DNA from 4 places in the Streptomyces taklimakanensis genome. Region 1 is predicted to be linked to each of the others. Evidence: riboswitches for the same ligand, from Rfam matches in the RefSeq annotation. Region 1 holds a riboswitch; each other region holds the start of a gene.
The links. A riboswitch is a leader RNA that binds a small molecule or an ion and turns the genes downstream of it on or off. The one in region 1 is predicted to bind cobalamin.

Region 1 (5,462 bases):
AGCGCCATCACGACCCCGAGGCGATCATCGCCGGCATCGGCTCCTCCATCCCCTTCGACAACGTCCGCCACCACCTGTACGACACCGTCCACTGGATGGACTTCACCCACGCGATGGCGGGGGCCGTCGCGCTGCTGCGCGAACACGCCGTGTTCGCCGGACTGTCCACGGGCGCGGCCCACCTGGCCGCCTCCTGGGAGGCCCGCCGGTTTCCCGACCGGCTCCACCTGGTGATCGGCGCCGACACCGGTCACCGCTACGTCGAGCGGGTCTTCGCCCGCCACCGCGAGGCGCCGGACCCGGCCGCGCTGAAGCCGGTGGAGATCGCCTCGCCGGCGGAACTGTCCATGCCCTGGTCCACGATGGCCTGGAACCGCGCCCCCTGGCCGGCGCGGCCCAACGACCGGAAGGAGCCGACGCCGTGACGGTGGTCTGCCTGGAATCCCTCACCTTCGGCCTGGGGAACCTGGTGCGCGCCGCCGGATCCCTCGGGGAGCGGCTGCGGTTGCTGACCCGTGACCCCGGCTGGTACGCCCACGAGTTGGGCCGGCTGTCCGACGACGCCCTGGACGTGGTCGAGATCGACACCTTCGACACCGAGGCCGTGGCGGCCGAGCTGTCCCGCACCCCCCGACTGCGCGGTCTCATCAGCTCCACCGACACCTGGGCCCTGATCGGCGCCGAGTTGACGGCCCGCTTCGACCTGCCCGGCCCGGACCCGGCCGTCCTGCGGCTGACGCGGGACAAGGCGAAGGTCCGCGACCTGCTGTACGCGGCCGGTCTGACCCGGTCCCGGGCGACGGAGGTGGACCCGGGCCGCGCGGACGACGAGCTGCCGGCGCTGCTGCGCAAGGAGATCGGCCTCCCCGCCGTCCTCAAGGACACCGCGGGCACCGGCAGCCGGAACGTGTGGCTGGTCCGCGACGAGCGGGAGCTGGAGACGGCGCTGCGCGAGGCCGCCGAACGCACCCTGTTCGGGCGCCTGTTCGCCGAACCGTACTTCTCCGGGCCGGTCTACAGCGCCGAGACGCTCACCTGGCGGGGGCACACCCGGCTGCTGGGCGTCTCCAGCAGGCTGATGTCGCGCGAGCCGTACTTCCGCGAGGAGGTCACCGCCTTCCCCGTCGCCTTCCCCGAGGAACAGCGCGCCTCGCTGGAGCGGTGGCTGGACGAGGTCCTCGCGGCCGTGGGGTACACCGACCGCTTCGCCCACGTGGAGTTCGCCCTCACCCTCGCGGGCCCGGAGATCGTCGAGATCAACCCTCGCATCGGTGGGGCCCTGGTCGCCGAGGGCATGTGCCGCTCCCTGGGCTGCAACGTCTACGAGGCGATGGTGGAGACCGCGCTCGGCCGCCGTCCCCGCCTGATCGACGCGGAGCCGCCCGGCGGACCGGCGGTCGCCTTCGTCCTGGGCTACCCCGAACGGCCCGGGGTGTTCACCGGTGTCCAGGGGCTGGAGAGGCTGGCGGACATGCCCGGCTCCCCCACCTGGTACCCGACCAAACGCGTCGGCGACCGCATCGAGCACCTGACGGACAGCCGCGGCTACGCGGGCATCGTCCACGCGGAGGCCGAGACCGCGGAGTTGGCCACCCACCGCGCCGTGGCCGCCGCCAACGCCCTGCGCGTCCTCACCGAGGAGGCGCGGGACGGATGAGGAGGCCGGCCGTACCGGCACGCTCGCCCCGCCCCGCCGGGTGGCGGGACCCCGAACCGCACCACGGAAAGGACGAGTCCCGATGACACGGACGGACGGGTTCGAGGACGACGACTTCTGGACCGGTTTCTACGACTTCCTCTTCCCCGAGCAGCGTTTCGCCCAGGCCGAGGAACTCCTCGCCACCTCTCCCCTGCTCTCCTTCCCGCCCGGGTCCCGCACGCTCGACCTGTGTTGCGGGCCCGGCGTGTTCACCGTCCCCCTCGCCCGCCGCGGCCTGGAGGTCACCGGCGTGGACCGCAGCCCGGCCATGCTGGAGAAGGCGCGAAAATCCTGCGAGGCGGCCGGGGTGGAGGCCCGGTTCGTACGGGCCGACGCCCTGCACCACGTCGAGGCGGGCGCGTACGACGTGGTGCTCAACATGTTCACCTCCTTCGGTTACTTCGAGGATCCGGACGACAACGCCCGGGTGCTGCGCAACATGCACGACTGTCTGGTGCCCGGGGGCAGGCTGGTGCTGGACGTGGCCGGCAAGGAGATCCTGGCCCGCAGGGTGACGCCCCCGAAGGTCGTCCGGCGCGGCGAGGACCTGCTGGTGCAGACCGACACCGTGCTGGACGACTGGGCCCGGTTGCGCAGCGACTGGGTCCTGGTGCGCGGGGACCGCGTCGACCGCGCCGGCCTGGTGTGGTTCGTCTACAGCGCGGTCGAGCTGCGCGAGATGGCCGAGGAGGCCGGTTTCGGGGAGGTGGAGGTCTTCGGCGGCTTCGACGGCCGTCCCTACGACCAGGAGGCGGAGCGGCTGGTGCTGCGGGCCGTCCGCAAGGGGTGAGAGCGGTGGGCGCCGGGGGCGCGCGGCGCCCACCGCACGCTCTTTTGCGAATCGTTCGCAAGTACGTACCATCAGCGGGTCATCGCCGCGACGGGTGCCAGGAAGCCGGTGTGAGTCCGGCACGGTCCCGCCACTGTGACCGGGGAGCACACGCCTTCGAGGAGCCACCGCGCGAGCGGGAAGGCCGGGGGAGCGTCGATCCGGGAGTCAGGACACTGTCCTGTCGCGGGCCCGTCCGAGGAGCGAGGACTCCGTAGGAGGCACCACGTGTACGACGGAACGTTCCCTCTGCCGCCCCTCCCCCGCGGCCGCGCGCGCCGGAGAACCGCGCGCGGTCCGGCCCTCGCACTGGTCGCCGTCCTGGTGACCGGCTGCGGTGCCGACGCGGGTTCCGACGACCGGACCGCGTCCGAGCCCGCGTCCGCGGGGGGTTTCCCCGTCACCGTCGACAACTGCGGCGTCCGTACGACGTACGAGGAACCGCCGTCCCGGGTCGTCACCATCCACCAACACCCGGCGGAGCTGATGCTCTCCCTCGGGCTGAGGTACGTCATGGTCGGCACCGCCTTCCCCGACTCCGCGGTGCTGCCCGCCCTGCGGAAGGACTTCGAGAGCATCCCGCGACTGGCCGAGAGGGAACCCTCCTTCGAGACGGTCCTGGCGGCCGAGCCGGACTTCGTCTACGGCGGCTACGGCGCCGCCTTCGCCGAGAACGAGGGCCGTTCCCGCGAGGCGTTCGCCGACGCGGGCATCGACACCCACCTCAACCGCGAGTACTGCGGCGAGGGCGAGGTGACCATGGACGACGCCTACGAGGAGATCCGCACCCTCGGGAGGATCTTCGGCGTGCGGGAGCGCGCCGGGGACCTGGTGGCCGACCTCCGAAGGCGGGTCGCCGAGACCACCGAGGCCGTCGAGGGCGCCCCCACCGTGCCGGTGTTCGTCTACGACAGCGGTGACGGGTCCGCCTACACCGCGGGGGGAAGGGGCCTGGGCACCGAGATCATCCGGTTGGCCGGCGGACGCAACGTGTTCGACGACCTGGACGAGGTCTTCGGCGACGTCTCCTGGGAACAGGTCGTCGAGCGCAGGCCCGAGGTCATCGTGATCCACCACTACCGCGGTGCGGGCAGCGTCGAGCGGAAGAAGGAGTTCCTGCTCTCCCAGCCCGCCCTCGCCGATGTGCCCGCCATCAGGAACGAGCGGTTCGTCGTGCTGCCGCTGACCGCCACCCTGGTCGGCGTGCGTCCCCCGCACGCCGTGGCGGACCTGGCCCGCGCCCTGCACCCCGAGCGGTTCCGGTGACGGCCCACCCGGCGGCGCCGGACACCCCCGTGGCCGACCGGCCCGGCGGAGGCGCCCCGGCTCCCCGCCCTACCCGCTGCTCCTGGTGCTCCTCGGCGTGCTCCTGTCGGTCTCGCTGACGGCCGGGCTGGCCATCGGCTCGGTGCGCGTCCCGCCCGGCCAGGTCTGGAGCGTCCTCGCGCACCACCTGGGCGCCGGTTGGGTGGAGGCGGACTGGCCCCGGGCGCGCGAGACGATCGTGCTGGAGGTGCGGGCCCCCCGCGTCCTGTTGGGCGCCGTGACCGGTGCCGGGTTGGCGGTGGTCGGCACGGTCATGCAGGCCCTGGTGCGCAACCCGCTGGCGGACCCGTACCTGCTGGGCGTCTCCTCGGGCGCCTCGCTGGGAGCCGTGCTGGTCATCGTCTCCGGCGTCGGCGTCTTCGGCGCGCTGTCGCTGCCGGTGTCGGCGTTCGTCGGGGCCCTGGTGACGCTGCTGCTGGTGTACGCGACCGCGCGTGCGGGGGGACGCATCACCTCGACGCGGCTGGTGCTCTCCGGTGTCGCCGTCGCCGCCGTGCTGACCGCCGTCACCCACCTGGTGCTGTTGACCGCCGAGCGGGGCAACCAGGCCAGGGAGGTCCTCTCCTGGACGCTCGGCGGCCTCGGCGGGGTGCGTTGGAGCACCCTGTGGCTGCCCGCGACCGTGCTGCCGGCGGCCGTCGCGCTGCTGCTGACGCGGGCCCGGCCGCTGAACCTGCTGCTGGCGGGCGAGGAGGCGGCCACCACCATGGGGTTGGACGTGGCGCGCTTCCGCGCCCGGATGTTCGTCCTGCTGTCCCTGGTCACCGGCGTCCTGGTCGCGGCGGCCGGGCCCATCGGCTTCGTCGGCCTGATGCTGCCGCACGTCGTGCGGCTGTTCACCGGTGGGGACCACCGCCGCGTCCTGCCGGCCGCGGCCCTGGCGGGGGCGGTGTTCCTGGTCTGGGCCGACATCGCGGCCCGCACCGTCGCCGCTCCACAGGAGATCCCCGTCGGAGTGTTGACGGCCCTGTGCGGCGGCCCGTTCTTCCTGTGGCTGATGCGCCGGGACGCCCGGCGGGGCGCCGACCGGAGGGATCGATGAGCGCGGCCGAACTCGGTGTCGAGAACCTCACGGTCGCGGCCGGGGCCCGCCGGCTGGTGCGGGAGGTGTCGCTGACCGCCGCTCCCGGCGAGACGATCGGCCTGATCGGCCCGAACGGCAGCGGCAAGTCCAGCCTGCTGCGCGCCGTCTACCGCGTGCTGCGTCCCGAGGCCGGGCGGGTGCTGGTGGACGGGGCGGACGCCTGGTCCGTGCCCGTGCGTCGACTGGCGCGCACCCTGGCGGCGGTGGTGCAGGAACCCGGCGGCGACCTGGATCTGACGGTGCGCGAGGTGGTGGCCATGGGGCGCACCCCGCACAAGCGCCTGCTCGACGGCGACGGCCCCGACGACACCCGGCTGGTGGAGGAGTCGCTGGCCCTGGTCGACGCGGCGGAACTGGCGGACCGGCCGTTCGACCGGCTCTCCGGCGGCGAACGGCAGCGCGTGCTCATCGCGCGGGCCCTGACGCAGCAGCCCGCCCTGTTGGTCCTGGACGAACCGACCAACCACCTGGACGTCCGGCACCAGTTGGCGGTGCTGGGTCTGCTGCGCCGCGTCCCGACCACC
Region 2 (5,462 bases), 1.1 Mb from region 1:
ACGGCCGCGACCGAGGCGTCCAGCGTCCGCAGGAACGGCACGATGCCGCCGGAGTGCCCGTTGGTGCCGCGGATCAGCGAACCGCGCGAGCGGATGCGGGAGAAGGACAGTCCGATGCCGCCGGCGTGCTTCGACAGCCGCGCGACCTGGTGGTAGCGCTCGTAGAGGGAGTCCAGCTCGTCCCTGGGGGAGTCCAGCAGGTAGCAGGAGGACATCTGCGGATGCCGGGTGCCGGAGTTGAACAGGGTGGGGGAGGAGGGCAGGTAGGACAGTGTGCTGGTGAGCCGGTAGAGCTCGGCGACCTCCTCCACCGCGCGCCCGGAGGAGTCGAGGGCCAGGCCGCAGGCCACCCGCAGCAGGAAGTGCTGTGGGGTCTCGATCACCTGCCGGGTCACCGGATGGCGCAGCAGGTAGCGGGAGTGGAGGGTGCGCAGCCCGAAGTAGCCGAAGCGGTCGTCGGCACCGTCCGCCACGGCCCGTTCCACCAGTGTGTCGAGCCGCGCGGCGTGTTCGGCGACGAACTCGGCCGTACGGTCGGCGATCAGTCCCTCGCGCCGGCCGACCGCGACCGAGGCCGAGAAGGACACCGCCCCCTGTCCGGCGGCCTCCGCGCGGATCGCCCGGACGAGCAGCCGGGCCGCGAGCCGTGAGTACTGGGGTTCCTCGGCGATGAGGCCGGCGGCGGCCTCGGTGGCCAGGGACCGCAACTCCGCCTCGTCGGAGCCGGGATGACGGCCGCGCAGCGCGGCGGCGGCGACCCGGCCGGGGTCGGTGGCGGGCAGGTCGGCGCTGAGCTCGGTCAGGGTGCGCAGCAGCGCGGTACCGGGGCGGTCGTCGTCCTCCGGAGCGGAGGCCGGGACGGGCTCCGCCGCTGAGATGGTCAACTCGGTGATCTCCCTCGTGGGGCCTGCGGCCCGTGGGGAGGAGAGCGCGACGGACGTGCGGGCACGCCCGACCGGTGCGGGCACGACCGCGCGCGTCCGTCGGCCCACCCCACGAGGCCCGGACGTGACTGAGACACCGTCGGCAGGTCCTCGGACTCGTGGCGGGCGGCTCGGCTCGTGCGGACGACACGGGGGCAGCCCGTCGCACACCGTTGCGGGACAGTTCCGGATTCCCACCGGATTCCCCTGCGGCGACAGCGAGATGAGCATACATCTAGTGCCGACTGTGTCCATCACCCCTACATGTTGTGTTGCGGCGCCTCGTGGGTCCGGGAGGGGAGAGGGGGCGGCGGCCGCCGGAGGGAGGTGGCGGGAGGCGGGAGGGGCCCGGAACGCCGCGGCGCCGCGTCCGGTGGGGGACGCGGCGCCGCGGGGAGCGGCACGCCGTCAGCCGGTCGCGGTCTCCGTCCGCTCGGTGGTGTAGCCCCACGCCTCGCACAGGGGGCGCAGCGGCTCGGGCACCTCGGAGAGGGCCGGGAGGGGACGGGCTGCCTGGACGCGGCCGGTGCGGATCTTCTCCCGCCAGTCCCCCAGGCCCCTGCGCAACCGCCCCGAGGCGCGGTCGCCGTACTCCACCATCTCCGGCTCCCACTCCACGCCCAGGAACTCGCAGACACGGCGCAGTTCGCGGGCCGGGTCCTCGGTGAGGTCCTCGTAGCGGACGGTGATTCCGGAGAGGTTCTCGCGCGCCTCCTGGACCGCCTCCGCGTAGCGCAGGGCCTCGGCGACGGCCTCCTCCATCGTCCGCTTCGACGGGTCGGAGTCGTGCCAGGAGGCGGCGATGGAGGCGGGGTGGCGCAGCAGGAAGACGAAGCGCGCGTCGGGCCAGCACGCCTTGACGCGCCGCCACGCGAAGGCGTTGGCCGGGGTCTTCTCCACGATCACCGACTTGCCGCTGCGGACCAGTTCGCGGTGGAGGACCCGGTCCCACAGCAGGTGCTCCAGATCGGCCCGGTCCAGGTCCAGCTCCCGCATCGCCTCCGAGGCGAGCCGGGTGGTGGGGTGTACTTCCAGACGGCGCAGATGCAGCTCGTGGGGCGCGCGCAGTCGGGAGTGCGCGTCCAGGAGCATCCTCAGCAGCGTGGACCCGGAGCGGATGGAGGAGATGATGAAGACGGGTTCCCTCACCAGGCGGTCCGTCTCGGGGGAGGCGGGGGGACGGTAGCCGGTGACGGGCGCGGCGCAGGACGCGCCGGCCCCTCCGCCGGACGTGGCCGGGGAGGGGCCGTGGGGGGCCTTCTTCCGTGCGGTCCGGGCGCGGCGCACTTCGTACCCGGTGGCGGACGCAAGGATTCCGTTCACGGCTCGCAGGAGTTTCATACCAGGCGACGCTAGACAGCGAAGCCGTGCGATACCACCTTTCCGGGTGAGAATCTCCTTGGGATTCCGTGAGCGATCATGGGGGGAAGCGGAAGTTCAGCCCATTGCCAGAGCGAAGGTCAGCAGAGGGGTGAGCTCGGGCACCGGCCGCCAGTCCCGCTCCGGGGTGCGGACGAAGCCCAGCCGCTCGTAGAGCCGGTGCGCGGCGTGCATCCGCTCCTGACTGGAGAGCACCAGACGCCGGAGGCCGAGCGCCCCGGCCCGTTCCACGCACGCGCGCACCAGCGCCTCGCCCACCCCGTGCCCCCGTGCCCCGGGCCGCACCGCGAGCGTCCGGAACTCGCCCTCGCCGGGCCGGGCGATGTCGGCGTACTCCCCGCCGTCTCCCACGAAGGTGACGGTGCCCAGCACCTCGTCCGCACCGCCGTCCCCGTCGGGCCGTACGGCCACCAGCAGTTCGGCGTGTTCGGCACGGCGTCGCGCGTCGCGCAGCACGGCGAGGTAGGGGTCGTCCTCGCCGTGGGTCAGCAGTCCGTCGGCCAGGTACACCTCGGCCGTCAACTCCCCGACGACCCCCAGTTCCTCCGGGCGGGCCGCTCTGATGGTGATGTCCATGGGGCCATCATGCGGCACCCCGCCGACGGCGGTACGGCGGCCGGTCGTCGACGGGGTGCGCGGGGGCGTGGGGGACGCGGTGGGCGCGGGCCTCAGCGCCGGGCGTCCACCGTGGGCGGGGGCAACTCCTCCTGGACGCCCGGGTCGCCGACGTCCGCGGTGTAGTCGCCCTCGGTGGTGCCGTCGACACCGTAGGGGGCCTTCACCGCCCGCATGACGAGGGTCATCACCACCGTGACCGCCAGGTTGAGGACGAACGCCGTCAGGCCGATGTAGCCGGTCTCGCCGATCAGCGGGATGGTGTCCGAACTGCCGGCGAAGTGCGCCTGGGTGGGGCTGGAGGTGTTGTAGGCCACCACCGTGCCGTAGAGCATGCCGACCGCCCAGCCGGCGAGCAGCGCCCAGCGGTGGAACCAGCGGGTGAACAGGCCGCCCACGATCGCCGGGAAGGTCTGGAGGATCCAGATGCCGCCCAGCAACTGGAAGTTGATCGCCACCGTCTTGTCCATGGTCAGGACGAAGGCGAGGGCACCGACCTTGACCAGCAGCGAGGTGACCTTGGAGACCTGGGTCTCCTGCGCGGGCGTCGCGTCCGGTTTGAGGAAGTCCTTGTAGATGTTGCGGGTGAACAGGTTGGCCGCCGCGATCGACATGATCGCCGCCGGGACCAGCGCGCCGATGCCGATGGCGGCGAAGGCCACCCCGGCGAACCAGCCCGGGAACATGTTCTCGAAGAGCTGGGGGATGGCGAGCTGTCCGTTGTCCACCTCCACCCCGGCCGCGATCGCCATGAAGCCCAACAGGGCCAGCAGGCCGAGCATCAGCGAGTACAGGGGGAGGATGGTGGTGTTGCGGCGGATGACCTCGCGGCTGCCGCTGGAGAGCGTCGCCGTGATCGAGTGCGGGTACATGAACAGGGCCAGCGCCGAACCCAGCGCCAGGGTGGCGTAGCCCCAGTGCGCGTCCTCGCCCGGGACCACCGAGCCGTTGCCCGTCTCGGCGAACTTCTCCCCGGCACTGGCGAAGATCTCGTCGAAGCCGCCGAGCCTGATCGGGATGTAGACGATCGCGACGGCGATGACGAGGTAGATCAGCGTGTCCTTGACGAACGCGATCAGGGCCGGGGCGCGCAGGCCGGACGAGTAGGTGTAGGCGGCCAGCACACCGAAGGCGATCAGGATCGGCAGGTCCTTGACGAACCAGTGCGTCGACTCGCCGCCGCCGACGCCCATCACGTCCAGCACCGCCTGAATGCCCACGAGTTGGAGCGCGATGTAGGGCATCGTGGCCAGGATGCCGGTCACGGCGACGGCCAGGGACAGGCCCTTCGAGCCGAATCGGCCGCCGACGAAGTCCGAGGTGGTCACGTAGCCGTGGCGGTGCGAGACCGACCACAGGCGGGGCAGGAAGAGGAAGATCAGCGGGTAGACCAGGATGGTGTACGGCACCGCGAAGAAGCCCGCCGCGCCCGCCGCGTAGACGGCCGCGGGGACGGCCACGAAGGTGTAGGCGGTGTAGAGGTCGCCGCCGAGCAGGAACCAGGTGACCCAGGTGCCGAAGCTCCGTCCGCCCAGGCCCCACTCGTCGAGGTTCTCGGTGTCGGCGGCCCGGCGCCAGCGGGCGGCCAGGAAGCCCATCACCGTCACCACGGCGAAGAAGAAGACGAAGACGACCAGGGCGACGACGTTGACCCCGTCCCCCATCACGGCTCACCCCCCGAACGCTTCGCGCGTGCCGCGCCGGCCGGGCCCGTCGCGGCACGCCGGGCCCGCCGCTCGCGCCGCACCAACACGTACGCGACGGCCGTCAGACCCGCGGAGACGGGCACCCAGAGCATCTGGTACCAGTAGAAGAAGGGCACCCCGACGAACGTCGGCCCGCTCTTCGCGTACGAATCGACCCAGAGCATCGCGACGAAGGGTGCCGACAGGCAGAGGCCGACGACCACGCGCGCCGGCGTCACGACTGGATGGGACCCGGGGCTCCCCGGCGGTGCGGCCATGGCTGTGTCTCCGTCCTCGCGAACGACCACCGTTGGTGCGAGGAGGAAATCTAGACCCGCCGACCGGCCCGCGTCACCGGGTGGTCGGGCATCGATCGCCGACCGGGGACGGACGCGGCCCCCGGCCCCTTCGCCTCGCGCGTCCCGTCTCCCCCGGTCCCCTCTCCACCGCCGGAGCGGCGGGGCGGGCTTCCGAACGGGGGCTTCCGGTCGGGGTCGAGGGCTCAGCGGCCCCGGCCGGGGCGCTGGAGGCGGGCGACGAACTTGTAGCGGTCGCCGCGGTAGACCGAGCGGACCCACTCCACCGGCTCCCCCTCGGTGTCGCGCGAGTGCCGGGAGAGCATCAGCATCGGCAGCCCGACGTCCGTGCCCAACAGCCCCGCCTCGCGTGGGGTGGCCAGGGAGGTCTCGATCGTCTCCTCGGCCTCGGCGAGGTGGACGTCGTACACCTCGGCCAGGGCCGTGTAGAGGGAGGTGTACTTCACCAGGCTGCGGCGCAGCGCGGGGAAGCGCTTCTGGGACAGGTGGGTGGTCTCGATCGCCATCGGTTCGCCGCTGGCCAGCCGCAGGCGTTCGATGCG
Region 3 (5,462 bases), 3.6 Mb from region 1:
GGCCGCCGCCCTCCTCCAACCTCTTCGCCAGGTACGCGGCACCGCCCTGGGCGGCCTCCTCGGGGGTCGGCTGCCGGGTTTTCCCGTCGGCCTCGCCGGCCTCGCAGGCGGGGGCGGCCCGCGGGGCGCCGCCGTCGCTCCCGCCGGGCTCGACGAGCAGGTCCTCGCCGAGGGCGGCCGGGACGGCGGCGGCCGTGGCGTCGTCGTTGGCGTACAGCCGGCCCTCGTCCGGTCGGTGGGCGAAGGCGCCGCGCTCGTCGGCCTCGGCGTCGCAACCCAGCCGGAAGCCCAGCAGGGAGTCGTACGGGGTCCTCCCGTCCCCCGCCGCGCGGACCTCGGCCGGGTCCTCGCCGGCCGCCACCAGGGCGCCGATCACGACGGAGACGGAGTTGGCGTCGCTGTCCTCGCCCGGGGCGTAGCCCCAGCCGCCGTCGTCGTTCTGAACGAGTTTCAGCCACTCCACGGCCCGCTCCACCCGCTCGTCGTGCCCGCCGAGGGCGGCCAGCGCCTGGACGGCGAGGGCGGTGGCGTTGACGTCGGCCGCCGTCTCGGTCGTGCACGGCTCGGTGGGGTCGGGGCGGTAGGCGGCGAAGGAGCCGTCCTCGCACTGCTGTCGGACCAGCCACTCCACGGCCTTCTCCGCGGGCTCCACCCCGACCGTGTCCTGGGCCAGCAGTGCCGTGGACTGTCGCCACACGGCGTCGTACTGCGGATCGCCCTGCCCGTACAACGCGGACGGCAGCTCCCGCTGCGTCGGGGTCTGCGTCGGGGCCTGCGCGGGCGGTGACTCGTCGGCGGCGGCGGACGGGGCCGCGACCGCGCAGAGCGCGGTGGCCGCGGTCAGGGCCGCGGCGGTGCGACGCAGGGACATGGCGGTGCCTTTCTCGTGCGTTCCCGAGGGTGGTGCCGGCCGGGCACGGACGGCCGGCCGCGCTCGCGCACGGGGCACACCGGGCTCGGCTCCGCATTCCTCGACGGTGCCGGCGCCGGCGCCGCGTCCACGCGGGGCGGGGAGGCGGCACCGGGAGCCTTCGCGTCCGGGCGGGTGCTCCGGCTCGCACCGGCGGACGGGGCCCGCCGCGCTCACGGTTGCGGGTCAGCGCCGGATTCGCACCGGCTTTCCCCACTCGGACACAGACGTTCTCCGGCTCACTCTAACGGGCCGCGGGGGGAGCGTCGTCGCCGCCGGGAGGAGGATCACACCGTGGCCCGGGTGCCGGCGCGCCCCTTCCCGCCGCCGTCCCCCGCTTCCCCTCCAGAGGTGCGACCAATGAACTCCCGTCGCCGTCGGCGCATTTCGTTGACGCGCGTAGTTCGGGACGCCACCCTCTTCGGGGGGTCGGAATCCCCCGGTGCGGGGACGGTCGCATCGGGGGCGTCCCCGTGGGCGGTGGCGGGATCGGCGGACGGACTCGGCGGGTGGACTCGGTGATGGTGGCGCGTCCGTGTTCGGCGTCTCCCGGCGCGTGCGTCCGGTTCCCGTCGGGTGGTGGGCGGGAGAGGCGCCGTTGTCGGGGCGTTATTGACGTGTTCATGTCTTGCCGATAGGAACTCCCCAGTCCATCGGCGTGAGCGAGCAGCGCGTGCTCACCCCCCACGCACATGCTGACCGGGAGGAAGAATGTCCCTGCGTCCCCCCACCCGCGGACGGGTGCTGCCGACCGTCGTCGGCGGTCTGACCGCGGCCGCCCTGCTCGTCGGCGCCCAACCCGCCGGCGCCCAACCCGCCGAGCGGGCGGCGCGCGCACCGGTGAATCGGGCGTTCGAGCGGGCCGCCGAGGAGTTCCAGGTCCCCCGCGACCTCCTCGTCGCCGTCGGCTACGGGGAGACCCATCTCGACGACCACGACGGAAAGCCCAGCCACGCGGGCGGCTACGGCGTGATGCACCTGGTGGACAACGCCACTCGGGACACCCTGGGCGAGGCCGCCGAACTGACCGGCCGACCGGAGGCGGAGCTGAGGCGGGACACCGCCGCCAACATCCTCGGCGGCGCCGCCGTCCTGCGCGCCCACGCCGACGCGGTGGGCCTGGACGCCGCCGAACGCCGTGACCCGGACGCCTGGTACCCGGTGGTGGCCCGCTACGGCGGCGCCGAGGACGACCGCGCGGCGCGGCTGTACGCCGACACCGTCTACGACTTCCTCGCCGAGGGCTTCAGCGCGCTGACCCCCGCCGGCGAGCGCGTCACCGTGCCGGCCGGAGACGTCGAGCCCGAGCTCGGCCGCTACGCGGGGGTCGCTCCGCTGGGCGAGCCCGTGGCGTCCGCCGACGCCTCCGAGGTGGGCGTCCTGAGCACCGACTACCCGCCCGCGCGGTGGGTGGCGGCCCATTCGAGCAACTACACCCCCGGCCGCAGTTCGTCGATCACCCACGTGGTCGTCCACGTCACCCAGGGCTCCTACGCCGGATCGATCAGCTGGTTCCGGAACCCCGACTCCGACGTCAGCGCCCACTACGTGATCCGGTCCTCCGACGGCGAGGTCACACAGACGGTCCGGGACCGGGACACCGCCTGGCACGCCCGCTCCGGCAACGCCTACTCCATCGGGATCGAGCACGAGGGCTACGTCGACAACCCCGCCTGGTTCACCGACGCGATGTACCGCTCCTCGGCCGCGCTCACCCGCCACCTGTGCGACCGCCACGGCATCCCCAAGGACCGCTCCCACATCGTCGGCCACCACGAGGTGCCGGGCAACGACCACACCGACCCCGGCCCCAACTGGAACTGGACCTACTACATGCAGTTGGTCCGCGACGGCGACGCCGACGCCCCCGTCCAGTTGGACCACGCCTCCTACGGCACCCTGCGGGAGGGCTCCACCGGCGCGCAGGTCGGGGCCGCCCAGCACCTGCTGAACCAGACCGGCTTCGAGGCCGGCGAGGTGGACGGGATCTTCGGGTCCCGCACCGGGAGCGCCGTCAGGGAGTTCCAACGCAGCCGCGGCCTGAGCGTCGACGGCGTCGTGGGGGCCCGCACCTGGACGGCCCTGCTGTCGGCGGGCACCAGGCCGACGCTGCGGAGGGGCGATGCGGGAGCCGACGTGCGGCGGCTCCAACGCGCTCTCACCGCCGCGCACGGCCGCACCGTCGAGATCGACGGCCTCTTCGGGCCCGACACCGAGACGGCCGTCCGCGACTACCAGCGCAGCCGCGGCCTGGCCGTGGACGGCGTCGTCGGAGGCGGCACCTGGGGGGCACTCCAGGCCGGCAGGTGACGGCGCGGACCTCCGTCGGTCCGGAGCCGGAGCCGGAACCGGAACCGGAATAGAACCGGAGCCGGGTCGGGGCACCCCGGCCCGGCTCCGGCGCTCCGTCGGGCGACGCCGCCGGGCGGGCGGCCCCGCCTACCGGCGCGCGGTCTCCGGGGCGCCCCCGGGGATCAGGGCGCACACCGTTCCGATGTCGGTGTGCACCTGTTCGACGGAGGCCCTTCCGGAGATCCAGGCGATCAGCGCCGAGTGCCAGGTGTGCCCGACCACGCGGACCACCGAGAGCAGCTCGGGCGTCGGCGGCTCCCGCCGTCCCATGGCGTCCAGGACGATCGCCGCGGTGAGCCGGGACACCGCGTCCACCTCCGGACCCGCGGAGCGGTCGGCGAAGGTGAACGCGCGGAGCATCGCGTCGGCCAGGTTCGGGTCCCGTCTCAGCGAGCGGAAGGCGCGCAGCAGCGTCTGCGCCACCCGGGCCGCCGGTTCCGCCTCCCGCGGCGGTCGGCTGTGCAGCGTCCCGTGCAACCGTTCCAACTGGTCGTACATGGTGGCGACCAGCAGGTGGACCTTGGAGGGGAAGTAGCGGTAGAGCGTCCCCAGCGCCACGTTCGAGGACTCGGCCACCTCGCGCATCTGCACCGCCTCGAAGCCGCCGCGCCGGGCCAGTTCGGCACTGGCCTCCAGGATGCGGCGGCGGCGCGCCTCCTGACGCTCGGTGAGCGGCGCGGCGGAGGGGGCCGAGGGGCGACCCGGGAAGGCGCTCGGGGAGGGGGGATTGGACTGTTCCGTCATCGCTTCTGCCATCCGTTCGGCTCCGCCGTGTCCTGCCCGCCGCGACCGCCGCCTCGCGGTGGCGGGGCGGGACCGCATCCTCCCAGGAGGGGGCCGTGGTGTGAATCACCCGGACCGGCTCGCTCCGGATCGCCTACCGGCCGGTAATCTTGCGGGTCCGGACCGCGGGGCGCCACCGGACCGGGGCACCCGCCGAGCGCGTCCGGGCCTCTTTGAAACTTGTTCCAGATTAATGCGAGCGGTTACGCTCCGGCGGAAGTTCCGCCGCGAGGACCTGCCAGAAGGGGGCCGTGAGTGACGGCAGAGGCCACCCGGGACGCCGTGCCCGGACCCCTGGCGAGCGCGGCCGCCGACGGCGACCGGCCGCTGCGGATCGCGCTGCTCACCTACAAGGGGAACCCGTTCTGCGGCGGGCAGGGCGTCTACGTCCGCCACCTCTCCCGTGAACTGGCCCGCCTCGGCCACCGCGTCGAGGTCATCGGCGCCCAGCCCTACCCCGTCCTGGACGACGACCGGGACCTGCCGGGGAGCGTCACCCTCACCGAACTCCCCAGCCTCGACCTCTACCGCCAGCCCGACCCCTTCCGCACGCCGAAGCGCGAGGAGTACCGCGACTGGATCGACGCGCTGGAGGTCGCCACCATGTGGACCGGTGGCTTCCCCGAGCCGTTGACCTTCTCGCTGCGCGCCCGTCGTCACCTGGCCGCCCGGCGCGGGCAGTTCGACGTCGTCCACGACAACCAGACCCTCGGCTACGGGCTGCTCGGCCTGGAACGGCTCGGCTTCCCCCTGATCACCACCGTCCACCACCCCATCACCGTGGACCGCCGGCTGGACCTGGCCGCCGCCGAGGGCTGGAAGCGGCGGGCCTCGGTGCGCCGCTGGTACGGCTTCACCCGGATGCAGAAGCGCGTCGCCCGGCGGCTGCCGACCGTGCTGACCGTCTCCGGCTCCTCCCGCCGGGAGATCACCGAGGACCTCGGGGTGCGCCCCGAGCGGATCCACGTCGTGCCCATCGGCGCCGACGCCCGGCTGTTCTCGCCCGACGCGTCCGTGCCCGAGGTGCCCGGACGCATCGTCACCACCTCCAGCGCCGACGTCCCCCTCAAGGGCCTCGTCCACCTCGTCGAGGCGCTGGCCAAGGTCCGCACCGAACACGCCGACGCCCACCTGGTGGTCGTCGGCAAGCGTCCCGAGAAGGGCCCCGTGGCCGACGCCGTCGAGCGCTACGGCCTCGGCGGCGCGGTCGAGTTCGTCAAGGGCATCGACGACCGGGAACTGGCCGACCTGGTGCGCGGCGCCCAGGTCGCCTGCGTCCCCTCCCTCTACGAGGGCTTCTCCCTCCCCGCCGCCGAGGCCATGGCCACCGGCACCCCGCTGGTCGCCACCACCGGCGGCGCGATCCCCGAGGTCGCCGGACCCGACGGCGAGACCTGCCTGGCGGTGCCCCCGGGAG
Region 4 (5,462 bases), 4.1 Mb from region 1:
GGGTCGCCCCGGTAGGCCGGGACGAGCACCGGCAGGCCCAGGTCGTGGAGGAAGGGCAGGACGTTCAGGGGGTGCTCGCGCGTGGCGCCCAGGCCGTGCACGGCGATCACCCAGATGTCGCGGAGGGCCGGCAGGTACCACGCGGGCAGGGCACCGAGTTCGCCGGGGATCTCCACGTCCGTGTGGTCCAGGCCGAGGGCGTCGCGCGGGTTGCCGGTGTGCAACTGCGGGGTCAGGCGCACCCGGTCGCCGGTGGCGAGCCGGCCGCGGTCGACGCGTTCCAGCCGCCGCACCACGGTGTCGGCGGTGGTGGGCAGGTCGAGCACGGGACCGACGACGGCGTGCCGGCCCGGCCCGGTGAGCGCGTAGGTGCCCGGTAGCCGGGTGGCCGGTGAACGGGTCAGGGTGATCCGTCCCGCGGCGGTGGCGTGCACCGTCAGCGACGGACCCTGGAAGCCGGCGGGCAGGGAACGGCCGGAGGACGGCCGGAGGGCGGAGACGGCCGCGTACCGGCCGGCCACGACCGCGGCCGTGCCGGTGCCGAGCAGGGTGGTGGCGGTCAGCATCGCCGTTTTGCGCAGACTCATCCTGCCCAGGATGGCGGGACGACGGCGATCGGGCCAGTGGGGCGCCCCCGGCGCGCCCCCGGCGGGCGGGCGCGGCGGTGCCCTCCCGGACCCGGTGGCGGAGCGCGGTGGCGCGGGCCGCTCAGTCGGGCTGCCCGTAGCCGCGCAGTCGTTCGGCGACGCGGTCCAGTTCCGCGGGCGACAGCAGGGAGGGGGTGTGGTTCGGCACGGAGGCGGCGGCGAGCCAGACCCGGCACGTCCACTCCAGTTGGGCGGTGGCGTCGTACGCCCGGCGGAGGCCGTCGGCGTACACCAGCGTGCCGTGGTTGCGCAGCAGGCAGCCACTGCGGCCGCGCAGGGCCTCCAGGGCTCCCGCGGCCAGCTCCTCGCTGCCGTAGGTGGCGTACGGGGCGACACGCACCGGGCCGCCCAGCGCGGCGATCGCGTAGTGGATCGCGGGGAGTTCGTCGACGAGCGTGGAGACGGCGGTGGCGTGCACCGCGTGGGTGTGGACGATCGCCCTCGCGTCGGTGGCGCGGTAGACCGCCAGGTGCATGGGCAGTTCGCTGGTGGGCAGCAGGTCCCCGGCCACCCGCCGGCCCGCCAGGTCGACCGCGCACAACTCGTCCGGCCCGAGCCGGTCGTAGGGCACTCCGCTGGGTGTGACCAGGACGGTGTCGTCCACCCGCACCGAGACGTTCCCCGAGGTGCCGACGACCAGTCCGTCGACCACCGTCCTGCGGGCCGTCTCCACCAGTTCGTCCCAGGCGTCGCTCCAGGCGTCGCTCCAGGCGTCGGTCCGGGCATCGGTCCGGGTCGGCCGCATCCGTGTCCACCTCCGGCGGAGGACTGTAGCGCGGCGACGGCGGCACGGGGGGGGGCGCCCCGGGCGTTCGAGCGCCGGGTGGGGCGTTCGGGTACCTCATCGCGCGCTCCTGCGCACACAGGTTCCGTGAGACACCATGAATCCGTTCTCAGTTCACCTTGCGTTCACCCGAGGTCCCTACGTTCGCCGAGTACCGCCCCTTCGACTGATTGCCTGGGTGAGATGGAAAACATCACGCTTCTCATCGGGATCGTGATCGTCACAGCCTTGGTGTTCGACTTCACCAACGGCTTCCACGACACGGCCAACGCGATGGCCACCACCATTTCCACCGGGGCTCTCAGGCCCAAGACGGCGGTGGCGATGTCGGCGATCCTCAACCTCGTCGGAGCCTTCGTCTCGGTCGAGGTCGCCGCGACCATTTCCAAGGGTCTCATCAACGAGGACGCCGGAATCGAACCCGCGGTGATCTTCGCCGGACTGGTCGGCGCCATCATCTGGAACCTGCTGACCTGGCTGGCCGGCCTCCCCTCCAGCTCCTCGCACGCCCTCATGGGCGGTCTGATCGGCGCGACGGTCGCCTCCGTCGGCATCGGCGCGGTCTCCTTCGACGCGGTCGTGATGAAGGTCCTGATCCCGGCCGTGGTAGCCCCCCTGGTGGCCGGAATCGCCGCGATGCTCGCCACCCGGCTCACCTACCGCCTCAGCCGGAACAGCGACGAGCAGGAGGTCGCCAAGGGGTACCGGGCCGGACAGATCGCCTCGGCCGCCCTGGTCTCCCTCGCCCACGGCACCAACGACGCGCAGAAGACGATGGGCGTCATCACCCTGGCCCTGATCTCGGGCGGCGTACTCGGCGCCGACGCCGACCCGCCGCTGTGGGTCATCGCCTCGGCGGGCATCGCCATCGCGCTGGGCACCTACCTGGGCGGCTGGCGCATCATCCGCACCATGGGCAAGGGCCTCACCGACATCCGTCCGGCGCAGGGCTTCGCCGCGCAGACCAGCTCGGCCGTCACCATCCTGGCCTCCTCCCACCTGGGCTTCGCCCTCTCCACCACCCAGGTCTGCTCCGGCTCGATCATGGGATGCGGCCTGGGTCGCAAGGGCGGCGCGGTGCGCTGGAGCACCGCGGGCCGCATGGTCGCCGCCTGGGGCCTGACCCTCCCGGCCGCCGGTCTGGTCGCCGCGGGGTCCGCCCTGCTGGCCACCCAGGGCGACTGGGGCGTCACCACGGTCGCGATCCTGGCCGTGCTCGCCGTCGCCGCCATCTGGTTCGCCTCCCGTCGGGAGCCGGTGGACCACACCAACGTCAACGACGTCGAGCCGACCGCCACCGAGCGGCAGGGGACCGAGGACCCGGGCGTGGTCACCGCTGCCCTGCAGGCCGTCGCGCCGCCGCCGACCACCGCCGCCCTGGGGGACGCCGAGGCGACCGACCGGGACGACCGGGCCGGGAAGACCACCGTCTCCGCCCCGTGAGGCACCGACCCGCCACATCCCCCCGTCCCGTACCCACGCGGATCCCGCACGGGTCGTAAGTCGCAAAGGAAGAAGCACCATGGACATCGACTGGGCCGCTCTCGGCCAGGTCTTCGGGGTCAGCCTCGTGATGACGGTCGGCCTGGTGGGCGTGTTCACCCTGGGCATCATCGGCTCCGCCGGCGGACGCAGGGCCTCGGCCGGCACCACGTCCCCGGCCCGTCTCGGCTCCTACGCCTGCTACGCCCTGTGCGCGGCGGCCGTGGCCTACGGCATCTACATCATCGCGGCCTGAGTCCGGGCCCCGCCTCCGCTCCTTCCGCCGCCCACGGGCGGGGTCGGGGCGTCGAGGGGGCTCCCCGGACGGGCAGAGCGCCGAACGGGCGCCCGGCGGACGACGCCGGGCGCCCGTTCGGTGTTCCGGGCGCGCGCCTCGTACCGCGCGCCGACGGGCGCGCACCGCGCACACCGCGTCCGTGTGCGCTTCCGCACAGTGCGCCGTCGCAGGTCATCGCCGAGTTGACGCGTCCCCGTGGGCGTGGTGGACTTCCCGTTGCCCAACGGCGGCAGGAGAGGAAGCCGGTGCGAATCCGGCGCGGTCCCGCCACTGTCACCGGGGAGCGCCCCCCACCCAGCGTCACGGCCCGTACATCGGGTTGGAAGGCCGGGGGAAGCGCCGATCCGGGAGCCAGGAGACTCTCGCCGCCGGTCACGTCGAGCCAGGGCGAGGACCCTGAGTGAGGACACCGCCATGCACGGCAGCCTGCCCGCGTTCACACCCCCACGTTCCCCAGCACACGGAACCCCACGAGGTGTGACGGCCCGCTGACACGATGCGTGCCCACCGCACCCACCACGCGGCAGTCGTCTCCCCGGCCACCGTCACCTCCTCTCCCGACCCGACCGGTTCCACGGAACCCGCCCCACCCGGCCCCGGCGCGGGCCGGGCCTACGGGATGCTGCTGGGACACCTGCTCGACCTGGTCGTCGGCGACCCCCGCCGCGGGCACCCCGTCGCCGCCTTCGGACGTGCCGCCGCAGCGGTCGAGCGCCTGCTGTGGCGCGACCACCGCGGCGCGGGCGCCCTGTACACCGCCGTGTGCGCGGGCGGCGCCACGGCCGCCGCGGCGGTGCTGGAGCGCGCCGCGCGCCGGTCCCCCACCGCCCGCACCACGGTGACGGCCGCCGCCACCTGGTCGGTGCTCGGCGGCAGCGGCCTGGCGCGCGAGGCCCGGACGATCGCCGCCGCGCTGGAGTCGGGCGACGTGGAGGCCGCGCGCGCCCGACTGCCGCACCTGTGCGGCCGGGACCCGCGGGCGCTGGACGCCGACGGCATCGCCCGCGCGGTGGTGGAGTCCGTCGCCGAGAACACCTCCGACGCCGTGGTGGGCGCGCTGGTGTGGGGGGCGGCCGCGGGCGTGCCGGGACTGGTCGGCTTCCGCGCCGTCAACACCCTGGACGCGATGGTGGGCCACCGTTCACCGCGCCATCTGCGCTTCGGCTGGGCCTCGGCCCGGCTGGACGACGTCGCGGGCCGGCCCGGTTCCCGGCTGACCGCGCTGCTGGCCGTCCTCGCCGGTCCGAACCCGCGCGGCGCGGTGGACGCCTGGCGCGCGGACGCCCACCGCCACCCCAGCCCCAACGCGGGTGTGGTGGAGGCCGCGTTCGCGGGCGCGCTGGGCGTGCGGTTGGGCGGGCCGCTGTCGTACGGGGGGCGGGTCGAGCACCGTCCGGTGCTCAACGCCTCCGGCCGCCCGGTGCGCGCGGCGGACATCGAGCGTGCGGTGCGGCTGTCGCGCCGGGTGGGCGCGTTGGCCCTGGTGCTGTGCGCCGGCGCCGGCGCGCTGCGGGAGAGGGGAGCCGCCCGCCGGGCGGCTCGTCGGAAGGCCCCGGGGAGGGCACGGTGACGGACACGGTGACGAGCGGCCCGCGGAGCGCCGCGGCGGGCGTTCCGGCGGGCGGCGGCCTGCTGGTGGCGGGGACGACCTCGGACGCGGGCAAGAGCGTGGTCACGGCCGGCATCTGCCGTTGGCTGGCCCGCGCGGGCGTGAAGGTGGCGCCGTTCAAGGCGCAGAACATGTCGCTGAACTCCTTCGTCACCCGCGACGGCGCCGAGATCGGCCGCGCCCAGGCCATGCAGGCCGCCGCGGCCGGGGTGGAGCCGAGCGCGCTGATGAACCCGGTGCTGCTCAAGCCCGGCGGGGACCGCACCAGCCAGGTGGTGCTGCTGGGAAGACCGGTGGGCGAGCTGAGCGCCCGCGGGTACCACGCGGGGCGGCAGGAGAGGCTGCTGGGCACGGTCACCGAGTGCCTGGCCGAGCTGCGGCGCACCCACGACGCGGTGATCTGCGAGGGCGCCGGCAGCCCGGCCGAGATCAACCTGCGGCGCACCGACATCGTCAACATGGGTCTGGCCCGCGCCGCCCGACTGCCGGTCGTGGTGGTCGGCGACATCGACCGGGGCGGCGTCTTCGCCTCGCTCTTCGGTACCACCGCGCTGCTGTCGGCCGAGGACCAGGCGCTGGTGGCGGGCTACGTCGTCAACAAGTTCCGCGGCGACGTGGCCCTGCTCCGGCCGGGCCTGGAGA

Region 2: linked by a shared signal. The riboswitch ahead of F0L17_RS17820 (ribonucleoside-diphosphate reductase subunit alpha) and the one ahead of F0L17_RS22670 (ABC transporter substrate-binding protein) in region 1 are both predicted to bind cobalamin.
Region 3: linked by a shared signal. The riboswitch ahead of F0L17_RS06745 (prenyltransferase/squalene oxidase repeat-containing protein) and the one ahead of F0L17_RS22670 (ABC transporter substrate-binding protein) in region 1 are both predicted to bind cobalamin.
Region 4: linked by a shared signal. The riboswitch ahead of F0L17_RS04830 (cobalamin biosynthesis protein) and the one ahead of F0L17_RS22670 (ABC transporter substrate-binding protein) in region 1 are both predicted to bind cobalamin.

Annotation. Positions count from the first base shown of each region.
Region 1 is NZ_WIXO01000001.1:5,150,890-5,156,351, reverse strand. It holds gene F0L17_RS22685 (pyridoxal-phosphate dependent enzyme) at 1-425, shown strand, start outside; gene F0L17_RS22680 (ATP-grasp domain-containing protein) at 422-1,657, shown strand; gene F0L17_RS22675 (class I SAM-dependent methyltransferase) at 1,740-2,489, shown strand; cobalamin riboswitch at 2,549-2,727, shown strand; gene F0L17_RS22670 (ABC transporter substrate-binding protein) at 2,757-3,794, shown strand; gene F0L17_RS22665 (FecCD family ABC transporter permease) at 3,880-4,896, shown strand; gene F0L17_RS22660 (ABC transporter ATP-binding protein) at 4,893-5,462, shown strand, end outside.
Region 2 is NZ_WIXO01000001.1:4,004,582-4,010,043, forward strand. It holds gene F0L17_RS17820 (ribonucleoside-diphosphate reductase subunit alpha) at 1-884, opposite strand, end outside; cobalamin riboswitch at 1,009-1,184, opposite strand; gene F0L17_RS17825 (sulfotransferase family protein) at 1,332-2,246, opposite strand; gene F0L17_RS17830 (GNAT family N-acetyltransferase) at 2,361-2,879, opposite strand; gene mctP (monocarboxylate uptake permease MctP) at 2,972-4,582, opposite strand; gene F0L17_RS17840 (DUF3311 domain-containing protein) at 4,582-4,881, opposite strand; gene F0L17_RS17845 (GntR family transcriptional regulator) at 5,106-5,462, opposite strand, start outside.
Region 3 is NZ_WIXO01000001.1:1,523,594-1,529,055, reverse strand. It holds gene F0L17_RS06745 (prenyltransferase/squalene oxidase repeat-containing protein) at 1-871, opposite strand, end outside; cobalamin riboswitch at 1,024-1,146, opposite strand; gene F0L17_RS06740 (peptidoglycan-binding protein) at 1,622-3,220, shown strand; gene F0L17_RS06735 (TetR family transcriptional regulator) at 3,350-4,018, opposite strand; gene F0L17_RS06730 (glycosyltransferase) at 4,301-5,462, shown strand, end outside.
Region 4 is NZ_WIXO01000001.1:1,074,151-1,079,612, forward strand. It holds gene F0L17_RS04810 (alpha/beta hydrolase) at 1-587, opposite strand, end outside; gene F0L17_RS04815 (class II aldolase/adducin family protein) at 709-1,392, opposite strand; gene F0L17_RS04820 (inorganic phosphate transporter) at 1,615-2,874, shown strand; gene F0L17_RS04825 (hypothetical protein) at 2,954-3,169, shown strand; cobalamin riboswitch at 3,448-3,572, shown strand; gene F0L17_RS04830 (cobalamin biosynthesis protein) at 3,831-4,781, shown strand; gene F0L17_RS04835 (cobyric acid synthase) at 4,778-5,462, shown strand, end outside.